One region of the Streptomyces sp. NPDC037083 genome, then DNA from elsewhere that is predicted to be linked to it. Evidence: riboswitches for the same ligand, from Rfam matches in the RefSeq annotation. Region 1 holds a riboswitch; each other region holds the start of a gene.
What was found. Region 1 has a riboswitch for cyclic di-AMP ahead of ACZ7DE_RS27545 (M23 family metallopeptidase). Riboswitches for the same ligand answer to the same signal wherever they lie in the genome.
Positions count from the first base shown of each region.

Region 2: it holds a riboswitch for cyclic di-AMP, as region 1 does, so the genes downstream of both, ACZ7DE_RS08645 (M23 family metallopeptidase) here and ACZ7DE_RS27545 (M23 family metallopeptidase) in region 1, are expected to answer to the same signal.
Region 3: it holds a riboswitch for cyclic di-AMP, as region 1 does, so the genes downstream of both, ACZ7DE_RS03970 (transglycosylase SLT domain-containing protein) here and ACZ7DE_RS27545 (M23 family metallopeptidase) in region 1, are expected to answer to the same signal.
Region 4: it holds a riboswitch for cyclic di-AMP, as region 1 does, so the genes downstream of both, ACZ7DE_RS15190 (transglycosylase family protein) here and ACZ7DE_RS27545 (M23 family metallopeptidase) in region 1, are expected to answer to the same signal.

Region 1 covers NZ_JBVJSQ010000011.1:119,360-121,551, forward strand. Annotated here, with positions in the region: gene ACZ7DE_RS27540 (M16 family metallopeptidase) at 1-656, shown strand, start outside; cyclic di-AMP (ydaO/yuaA leader) riboswitch at 856-1,022, shown strand; gene ACZ7DE_RS27545 (M23 family metallopeptidase) at 1,037-1,783, shown strand; gene ACZ7DE_RS27550 (GntR family transcriptional regulator) at 1,971-2,192, shown strand, end outside.
Region 2 covers NZ_JBVJSQ010000003.1:7,470-9,661, forward strand. Annotated here, with positions in the region: gene ACZ7DE_RS08640 (alpha-galactosidase) at 1-504, shown strand, start outside; cyclic di-AMP (ydaO/yuaA leader) riboswitch at 809-966, shown strand; gene ACZ7DE_RS08645 (M23 family metallopeptidase) at 971-1,924, shown strand.
Region 3 covers NZ_JBVJSQ010000001.1:857,421-859,612, forward strand. Annotated here, with positions in the region: gene ACZ7DE_RS03965 (polyprenyl synthetase family protein) at 1-65, opposite strand, end outside; cyclic di-AMP (ydaO/yuaA leader) riboswitch at 994-1,194, shown strand; gene ACZ7DE_RS03970 (transglycosylase SLT domain-containing protein) at 1,198-1,677, shown strand; gene ACZ7DE_RS03975 (HAD family hydrolase) at 1,702-2,192, opposite strand, start outside.
Region 4 covers NZ_JBVJSQ010000005.1:91,256-93,447, reverse strand. Annotated here, with positions in the region: gene ACZ7DE_RS15195 (transglycosylase family protein) at 1-611, shown strand, start outside; cyclic di-AMP (ydaO/yuaA leader) riboswitch at 817-1,001, shown strand; gene ACZ7DE_RS15190 (transglycosylase family protein) at 1,005-1,697, shown strand; gene eno (phosphopyruvate hydratase) at 2,044-2,192, shown strand, end outside.

The DNA of each region.
Region 1 (2,192 bases):
CGGTGACCGCGGACGACACCGGCCGTGTCCTCATCGTGGACCGCCCCGGCGCCGTCCAGACGCAGCTGCTGATCGGCCGCATCGGCGCCGACCGGCACGACCGCGTGTGGCCCGCGCAGGTGCTCGGCACGTACTGCCTCGGCGGCACCCTCACCTCCCGCCTGGACCGCGTCCTGCGCGAGGAGAAGGGCTACACCTACGGCGTCCGCGCCTTCGGCCAGGTCCTGCTGTCCGCCCCCGACGGCTCGGGCGCCGCGATGCTCGCCATCAGCGGCTCCGTGGACACCCCCAACACCGGCCCCGCGCTGGACGACCTGTGGAAGGTGCTGCGCACCCTCGCCGCCGAGGGCCTGACCGACGCCGAGCGGGACGTCGCCGTGCAGAACCTGGTCGGGGTCGCGCCGCTGAAGTTCGAGACCGCCGCGGCCGTCGCGGGCACGCTGGCCGACCAGGTCGAGCAGCACCTGCCCGACGACTACCAGGCGACGCTGTACCGGCAGCTCGCCGCCACCGGCACGGTGGAGGCCACCGCGGCGGCCGTGAACGCCTTCCCGGTGGACCGGCTGGTGACCGTCCTGGTGGGTGACGCGGCCCGGATCAAGGAGCCGGTCGAGGCCCTCGGCATCGGCGAGGTGAAGGTCGTCTCCGCGGAGTAGCCCGCAACGGCACGCGCGCGCAGGGGCCCTGGTCGACGGACACGTCACCAGGGCTTCTGAATGTCCGAATTGGGGCGGAGGCGGCCCGTCTGCCCTGTGGGATGCGCTACAAAACCCTGGATTCGTTTGAGGATTGAAACCCGCGCCGTTTAGCGTCATCCGGGCTGTTCGTCAGGCAGTGCGCCGCAGCCGCGGCACCGGACAGTCATCGCCGAGTCCCCGTACGGCGCGAGCCAGGGGAGCCGGGGACCCACTTGTGCAGTCCCTGGGGTGAATCGGACGCCCGCGCGAACGCGAGGGTGTCCGTAGGAGACCTTCCTGCTCCGAACCCGTCAGCTAACCCGGTAGGCGAGAGGGAAGGAAAGGACACCCCTGACTTCATGGCGTTCACCTGCGCCACCGGGAAGCACCGTCGGCCCAGCCGGATGCAGCGCACCACCGCCCGCGCGGCGGGCGTCGCGGCGCTCGCCACCACCGGTGTCATGGCCACCGTCGCCTCCACTCCGGCGTTCGCCGCCACGGAGCCCGCGCCCGAGCAGACCGGTCTGATCCCCGTCGTCACCGCCGGCGAGTCCGTCGCCGAGCAGCTCGACGACCAGGTCGCCGCACAGAAGCACGCCGCCTTCGAGGAGGCCGCCCGCCAGGCCGCCGCGAAGAAGGCGGTGGAAGAGCGTGAGGCACGCGTGCGTGCCGCTCGTGAGGCCGAGCGCAAGCGCTTGAACACCTTCGTGATGCCGATCACCGGCTCCTACGTCTCCACCGGCTACCAGGCCAGCAGCTCCCTGTGGTCCTCCGGCAGCCACACCGGCATCGACTTCCACGCCGCCAGCGGAACCACCGTGCACGCGGTCGGTCTGGGCACCGTCGTGGAGGCCGGCTGGGGCGGGGCCTACGGCAACCAGGTCGTCATCAAGATGAACGACGGCACGTACACCCAGTACGGTCACCTGTCGTCCATCGAGGTGTCGGTCGGCCAGCAGGTCACCCCGGGCCAGCGGATCGCCCTGTCGGGCGCCACCGGCAACGTGACCGGCCCGCATCTGCACTTCGAGGCCCGCACGTCCCCGGAGTACGGCTCGGACATCGACCCGGTCGCCTACCTCCGCCAGCACGGCGTGAACGTCTGACGACACACGGCGACAGATCGTCTGGCCCCGGCCCTCTCGGCCGGGGCTTTGCCGTTTCCCCGGGCGTGTTGTCCAAAAAATATCCCCGGATTCCGGTCCGCCATCGGAAATTCCCGTTCATTGCAATAGAGTCACTGAACACACGTCAATCGTCGACGTTTCACGGGGATTAAGGCGGAGGTCCGTCATGCGTATTCCGGCGCACTCGGTGTGCACGGCCGTCCGGGACGACATCGTCGCGGGTGTCTACGAGCGCGGCAGCCGCCTCACCGAGGAACTCCTCGCCCGCCGCTACGGCGTTTCTCGTGTCCCCGTCCGCGAGGCGCTGCGCACGCTGGAGGCGGAGGGCTTCGTCGTGACGCGGCGGCACGCGGGCGCGTGCGTCGCGGAACCGACCGAGCAGGAGGCG
Region 2 (2,192 bases), on a different contig from region 1:
CAGCACGGCTTCAGCCAGCTGCACCCCGCCCGGGTCATGGCCGCATGGGTCACCGACAGCCCCAACACGCAGCTCAACGGGCGGGTCAGCTCGCTGCGCTTTCGGTTCGTCAGCGCCATGGCCGGGGTGCTCGGCGTCGGCGGGGATCTCGCCGAGTGGAGCGAGGAGGAGCTCGCCGAGGCGCGCGGATGGGTGGACCTCTACAAGGACATCCGGCCCCTGGTGCAGCACGGCGACCTCTACCGGCTGCGTCCGCCGACGGGCGGACTGAGCGCCGTTCAGTACCTGCGCGGCGACGAGACCGTCGTCCTCGCCTGGCTCCAGGCGCAGCGGTTCGGTGAGCCCGTTCCCGCGCTGCGGCTGCGGGGGCTCGACCCGACAGCCTCGTACGAATGCCGTGAAACGGGCGAAGTGCACCGGGGTGCGGTACTGCTGCACCACGGGCTGCGTACCGGTCTGCGCGGCGACCTCGATGCGACGGTTATCCGCCTGCGTCGCATCTGAGCTTTCTGTCCGAATTGGATCCTTTGTTTGAACTCGCTATGTAATAAAGGGTCCTGGAGAAGTGTCACGTGAGCAGCGTCATAGCTGTGACCGTGCGTCGCCCGTCATGTTCACGTAATTCGCGTGTGATTCAAGGGTGCTTGGTGAATTGGCGGCGGTGCGATTCACGGAGCGTGACCGGGAATTCCCGCAGGGGATCAAGTAGAGGGCGTCGGCCGTACAACCTCTGCTTGTCCCTGTGCGTCCTGGTCGCTTACGTTCCACACCAATCCGGACGGACGCCCAATCCTGCCGCCGCCCGGAGACCGCACACTCACCCGTGAACGGCAGGAGCGGGGGACCCACAGGCACAACCGCCTGTTCCGGTCCCGGAACAGGCTTGGGGTAAAGCCGCGCCTCGGCGCGGCCGGGCATCTCCAGTCCGCACCCGACAGCTCACCTCGCAGGCGCCGGAGAGGAATTCGCCATGCCCGCGAAGGGTAAGCACCGCCGTCCCAAGGCCCAGCGTTTCACCCGTTCCATAGCCGTCGCCGGAACCGGCGGCGCCGCGCTCGCCCTTCCGCTCATGGGCGCCTCCGGCGCTCACGCGGCCACCCCGGAATCCGTTGCGCAGACCGCCGGCCAGTCGGTCGCCCGAACCGTTTCGGAAAAGACCGTTCAGGCCGCCGCGGTGACCCGGAAGACCGCCACCTCGAAGACCTACACCGTGCGGTCCGGCGACTACCTCTCGAAGATCGCGGACGAGCAGAAGGTCAGCGGCGGCTGGCGGAAGCTCTACCAGGACAACCGCGAGGCCGTCGGTGACGACCCGTCGCTGATCCACCCCGGCCTCAAGCTGTCGATCGGCAAGAAGGCCGCGACCGGCGCCCCCAAGCCGTCCGGTTCGTCCTCTTCCTCCTCCAAGAGCTCGTCGAAGTCCTCGGCGTTCTCGAAGTCGTCGAAGGCCTCCGACGCGAAGGCGTCCACCTCGTCGTCCTCGAAGGCCACCCAGGCCTCCGAGACCGGCTCCAACGGCTTCGTGCTGCCGGTGGCCGGCGCCACCGTCGGCACCCCGTACCACCAGTCGGGCAGCATGTGGTCGAGCGGCTACCACACGGGCGTGGACTTCGTCGTCCCGACCGGCACCTCGCTCAAGGCCGTCGGCGCGGGCACCGTCGTGTCCGCGGGCTGGGGCGGCGCCTACGGCAACCAGGTCGTCATCCGGCTCGCCGACGGCTACTACGCCCAGTACGCCCACCTCTCGCAGCTCTCCGTCTCGGCCGGCCAGACCGTGACCGCGGGCCAGCAGGTCGGACTCTCCGGGGCGACCGGCAACGTGACCGGCCCGCACCTGCACTTCGAGATCCGCACCACGCCGGACTACGGCTCGGACGTGGACCCGATCGCGTACCTCCGCTCGCACGGCGTCAGCGTCGGCTGACCCTGCCGGTCTCGCCCGCTCGACGTCGATCGAGCGGGCGGACCCCCTCGCCTGACACGCAGTCGAAGGCCGCACCCGCCCGGGTCCGGCCTTCGACTGCGTGTCAGGCCCATGTCGGGTTCCGCACCGCCCGGAGTCATTCCCGTTTCAACGACTTTCGGGTGTGGCTCCCTATTCCCTGGTTGGCAAATTCTTTAGGAGTGGCTTATCTCACCGACCGTCAACCTCTGCCTACGGTCGCGTAAGTCACATTCGAAGGTGAATCATG
Region 3 (2,192 bases), on a different contig from region 1:
GCCTGGACATCGGCTTCGAGAGCCTGGTCCCGCACGCTCAGCCCGAACGGCCCGACGACGGTCACGAGGGGTCTCCTGTCTGCTGGTGTCTACTGGCGATTACGCGGTTTGTCGATAGGTCGCTGCCCTCACTCAAGTCAGCGTATCCGGTCACGTTTCGATCACCGATAGCCCCCACGTCCCCCGAGCTCGAATGCACTCGCCCGGGAGGTGCCTCCGCCATGCCGGGCAGTACCGGATTACGCCCTCTAAGTTTCTGATCAGGCCATATGGGCAGACATCCATCGGATTACCCGAGGGTAGCGTTTCATGCCCCCCGCCACCCGCCGAGGCCGACCCGAACCCGGCAGCCCGCGGAACCGGCACCCGCCTGGCGGCGACACGCCGGACGGGACCCCCGTCGAAACCCGCGACACCTCCGTCGAAATCCAGGGCGCGCCCCCTGCCGGCGCCGACGGGACGCATGGGGAACGCGCCCGCATGCGGGCCGGCCGCCCCGAGGAGGGCGACCCCGAGGGGGTGACCCCAAGTGGGGGCGCATCTGAGCAGGCCACCCTGCGCCGCCGCCTCCCCGCGCCGCCTCCTTGCGACCTCTCCCCACACTCCCCCGCCCCCCGCGCCCCGCCGCTCCCGCCGCCGGGCGTGACGCCTGTCACGTAAGCGCCGGAGAAAAACAGGCCCCCGACGGCGGGCGCCGACCAACGACCCATCGACCGCCCATTGACTATGAGTTGGACCTAATGCCCGTTTCATCACTCTTGTGGACGCCGGTGACTTGGCTCACTTCACCGCACGGGCCGACCCCGGTCCGCCCTTCGCCGATCCTCCGCACCCCTCAAGCGAGTTGACGCTTTGCACCCACAAAGGATCAAGCACCCCATAGGCCACAGACCAAGGTCAATAGGGTGCATCTGTGAATTCGCTACTTGTTCCGGACATGTGCTCTCGCATACGTTCCCGGCCTGTCGGGCGGACGCCTAATCCTGCCGCCGCCCATGACACCCACCGAGAACGCACGGCAGGAGCGGGGGAACCAGGTAAGTCGCCGCGGCGGACGTTCCTGACGTCCTGGATTTTCAGGATGTCTCGGACAGTCCGTCACGGCTTGGGGTGAAGTCACGACCGTCAGGACGCGACCGGGCAGCTCCCGCCCGAACCCGACAGCTCACCTCGCAGGCGCCGGAGAGGAAATCCGTCATGTCCGCTGCTGCTCCCCGCCGCACCCGCACGTCCCGTCTCGCCCGCAAGCTCGCCGTCGCCGGCACCGGGATCGCCGTGCTGGCACTCCCGCTGATCGGCGCGACCAGCGCCTCCGCGGCGACCCCGACCGTCGCCACCGCCACCAGCCTCGGCTACTCCGACAACCTCGACGGTTGGATCCGCGCGTCCCTCCACGTCATGGCGCAGCACGGCATCCCGGGCACGTACGACGGCATCTACCGCAACGTCATCCGCGAGTCCTCGGGCAACCCCTACGCCATCAACCTGTGGGACTCCAACGCGGCCGCGGGCATCCCGTCCAAGGGGCTGCTGCAGGTCATCGACCCGACCTTCCGCGCCTACCACGTCGACGGCACGTCCTGGGACTCGTACGACCCGGTCGCGAACATCACCGCCGCCTGCAACTACGCGGCCGCGCGCTACGGCTCGATCGACAACGTGTTCGGCGCGTACTGACCGATCAGGCAGCGGCCCGCGGGCTCACGGGAACAGTCGCTCGAGGACGACGGCCACGCCGTCGTCCTCGTTCGACGTCGTGACCTCGTCGGCCACCGCCTTGAGCTCCGGATGCGCGTTCGCCATGGCGACCCCGCGCGCCGCCCAGTCGAACATCGGGATGTCGTTGGGCATGTCGCCGAAGGCGACGGTGTCCTCGGGCCGCAGCCCCAGGTGTTCGGCGGCCAGGGCCAGACCCGTCGCCTTGGTGATCCCGCAGGGCTGCAGTTCGACCGTTCCCGGCCCCGACATCGTGACGGTGGCGAGCGAGCCGACCACCGAGCGGGCGGTCGCCGCCAACTCGTCGTCGGACAGGAAGGGATGGCGCAGCAGCACCTTGCTGATGGGCTCGCACCACAGGTCGTCGCGCCGGCCGACGCGCAGGGCGGGCAGCGTCGGGTGCGGCATCCGGTAGCCCGGCTCGATGAGCGTCAGCCCGTCGACGCCGTCCTGGTCGACGGCCGCGTACAGCTGTC
Region 4 (2,192 bases), on a different contig from region 1:
CGTCCTCCTCCGGATTGTCCGATCTGTCCAGGGGGTTGTCCGGGTCCTCGGGCTCATCGGACGACGACGGTTCGACCGGTTCGGCCGGTTCAGCTGGCTCCGCCGACTCGTCCGACTCGTCCGCGGATTCCTCCAGTTCGCCCACCGAGTCCCCTTCGTCCTCTTCGTCACCTTCCTCCCCTGCCGTGGGTGACTCCACTGGTTCCGGCGGGAAGGGCGGTTCCGGCGCCAAGGGCGACGCGCAGGCGCCGGACAGCTCGCCCACGGGGACCCCGGAAGCGGACGACTCGGACAAGTCGGTCCAGGACGCGGGCTCTTGGAGTCTCGTCGACACCGGTTCGCTCGGCTCGGGCCGGCATCGCGGGGCCACCGCCGACGAGCCCGCGACCAAGAGCGCCGGCACGTCGGCGAACGGCGCCTCCACGGCCTCCGCCGGGCGGCACGCCGCGACCGCCTACGTCGTCCGGGAGGGCGACTCTCTCGTCTCCATCGCCGACTCCCTTGACCTCGACGGCGGATGGCGCGCCCTCTATGCCGAGAACAAGGACCTCATCGGGAGCGACCCGAGCGACATCGTTCCCGGTCAGACCCTCGACACAGGGGTCCAATAGGGCGCAAAGCCCTGTAAATACAGCGGGAGTTCGCGTCACACTTCGCGCCGAATGTCCGGTTTGGTGAAAGTGTGGGATGAGTCTCAGAAGCCCTGATCGTCTTTGAAATTCGCCCGATCACGTGTCTACGGTCGAGGCCGCTCGGCAATCCGAGCCCCGGCCGTCGCAACGCCGAATCCTGCCAGCGGCAGCCCGGGAACAGTCGTCGCGTCAAGCGCCGTAGGCAGGAGCGGGGGACCCAAGGTAAGCGCCGGGACCGGCTGTTCAGGCTGGATCCGGCTTGGGGTGAAGTCACCCCTCCGCGGAGCACTGCTCCCGCGGAGGAGTGGCCGGGCAACTCACACGGCCCGAACCCGACAGCTCACCTCGCAGGCGTCGGTGAGGGGATCCACCATGCTGTTTTCCGGTAAGGGCAAGCACCGCCGTCCGTCCAAGGCCACCCGCGCCGCCGCTCTGGCCGGCGTCACCGGCGTCGCCATCGCCGCCCCGCTGATGGCGGCCGGCAACGCCTCCGCCGCCACCGCCTCCGAGTGGGACGCGGTCGCCCAGTGCGAGTCCGGCGGCAACTGGTCCATCAACACCGGCAACGGCTACTACGGCGGCCTGCAGTTCTCCGCCTCCACCTGGGCCGCGTACGGCGGCACCCAGTACGCCGCGCAGGCCAACCAGGCCTCCAAGGCCCAGCAGATAGCCATCGGCGAGAAGGTCCTCGCGGGTCAGGGCAAGGGCGCCTGGCCGGTCTGCGGCACGGGCCTGTCCGGCGCCGCGTACAACGGCGCCGGCGCCGAGTCCTCCGGCTCGTCGGACAGCGGCAGCACCACCCGCTCGACCGAGGAGCAGAAGTCCTCCCGTTCCGCCGACCGTCCGGCCGCCACCAAGAAGTCCTCCAAGACGGTCACCACGCCGACCGGCAAGAAGGTCAAGAAGGGCGACGGCGAGTACAAGGTCGTCAAGGGCGACACCCTCAGCTCCATCGCCGAGAAGCACAAGGTCAAGGGCGGCTGGGAGAAGCTGTTCGAGCTGAACAAGGACATCGTCGAGGACGCCAACCTCATCTACCCGGGTCAGCAGCTTCACCTGAAGTGACACCCGGTTCCCTCGGCGGACCACAGCGCCCTCACGGCCAGGTCGGCACACTGAAGACCGCGTGAGGGTCACCCCCGTCCCCACGGGCTCCCCGCTCCGGTGCGTGTTCCCCCGTACGCACCGGAGCGGGGTTTCTCTTTGCCCGTTCGCCGCCTCCCGGCAACCTTTGCCGACCACCCCCTTTGTTCCGGGCGTGAACAATAGGTACGGTCTGTCTGTCCACGGGACGGTCGGTCGGCTGCCGACGGCCCGGAGGCGGTTAGGCTCTAGTCGCAAGGCTCACCCAAGGCCGACATGGCCCGCGAGCCCCGCACAACCAGCGTCACATCCCAAGAAGGAGATGCTCGTGCCGTCCATCGACGTCGTCGTAGCCCGGGAAATCCTGGACTCCCGAGGCAACCCCACGGTCGAGGTCGAGGTCGGCCTCGACGACGGCAGCACGGGTCGTGCCGCCGTTCCGTCCGGCGCGTCCACCGGCGCCTTCGAGGCCATCGA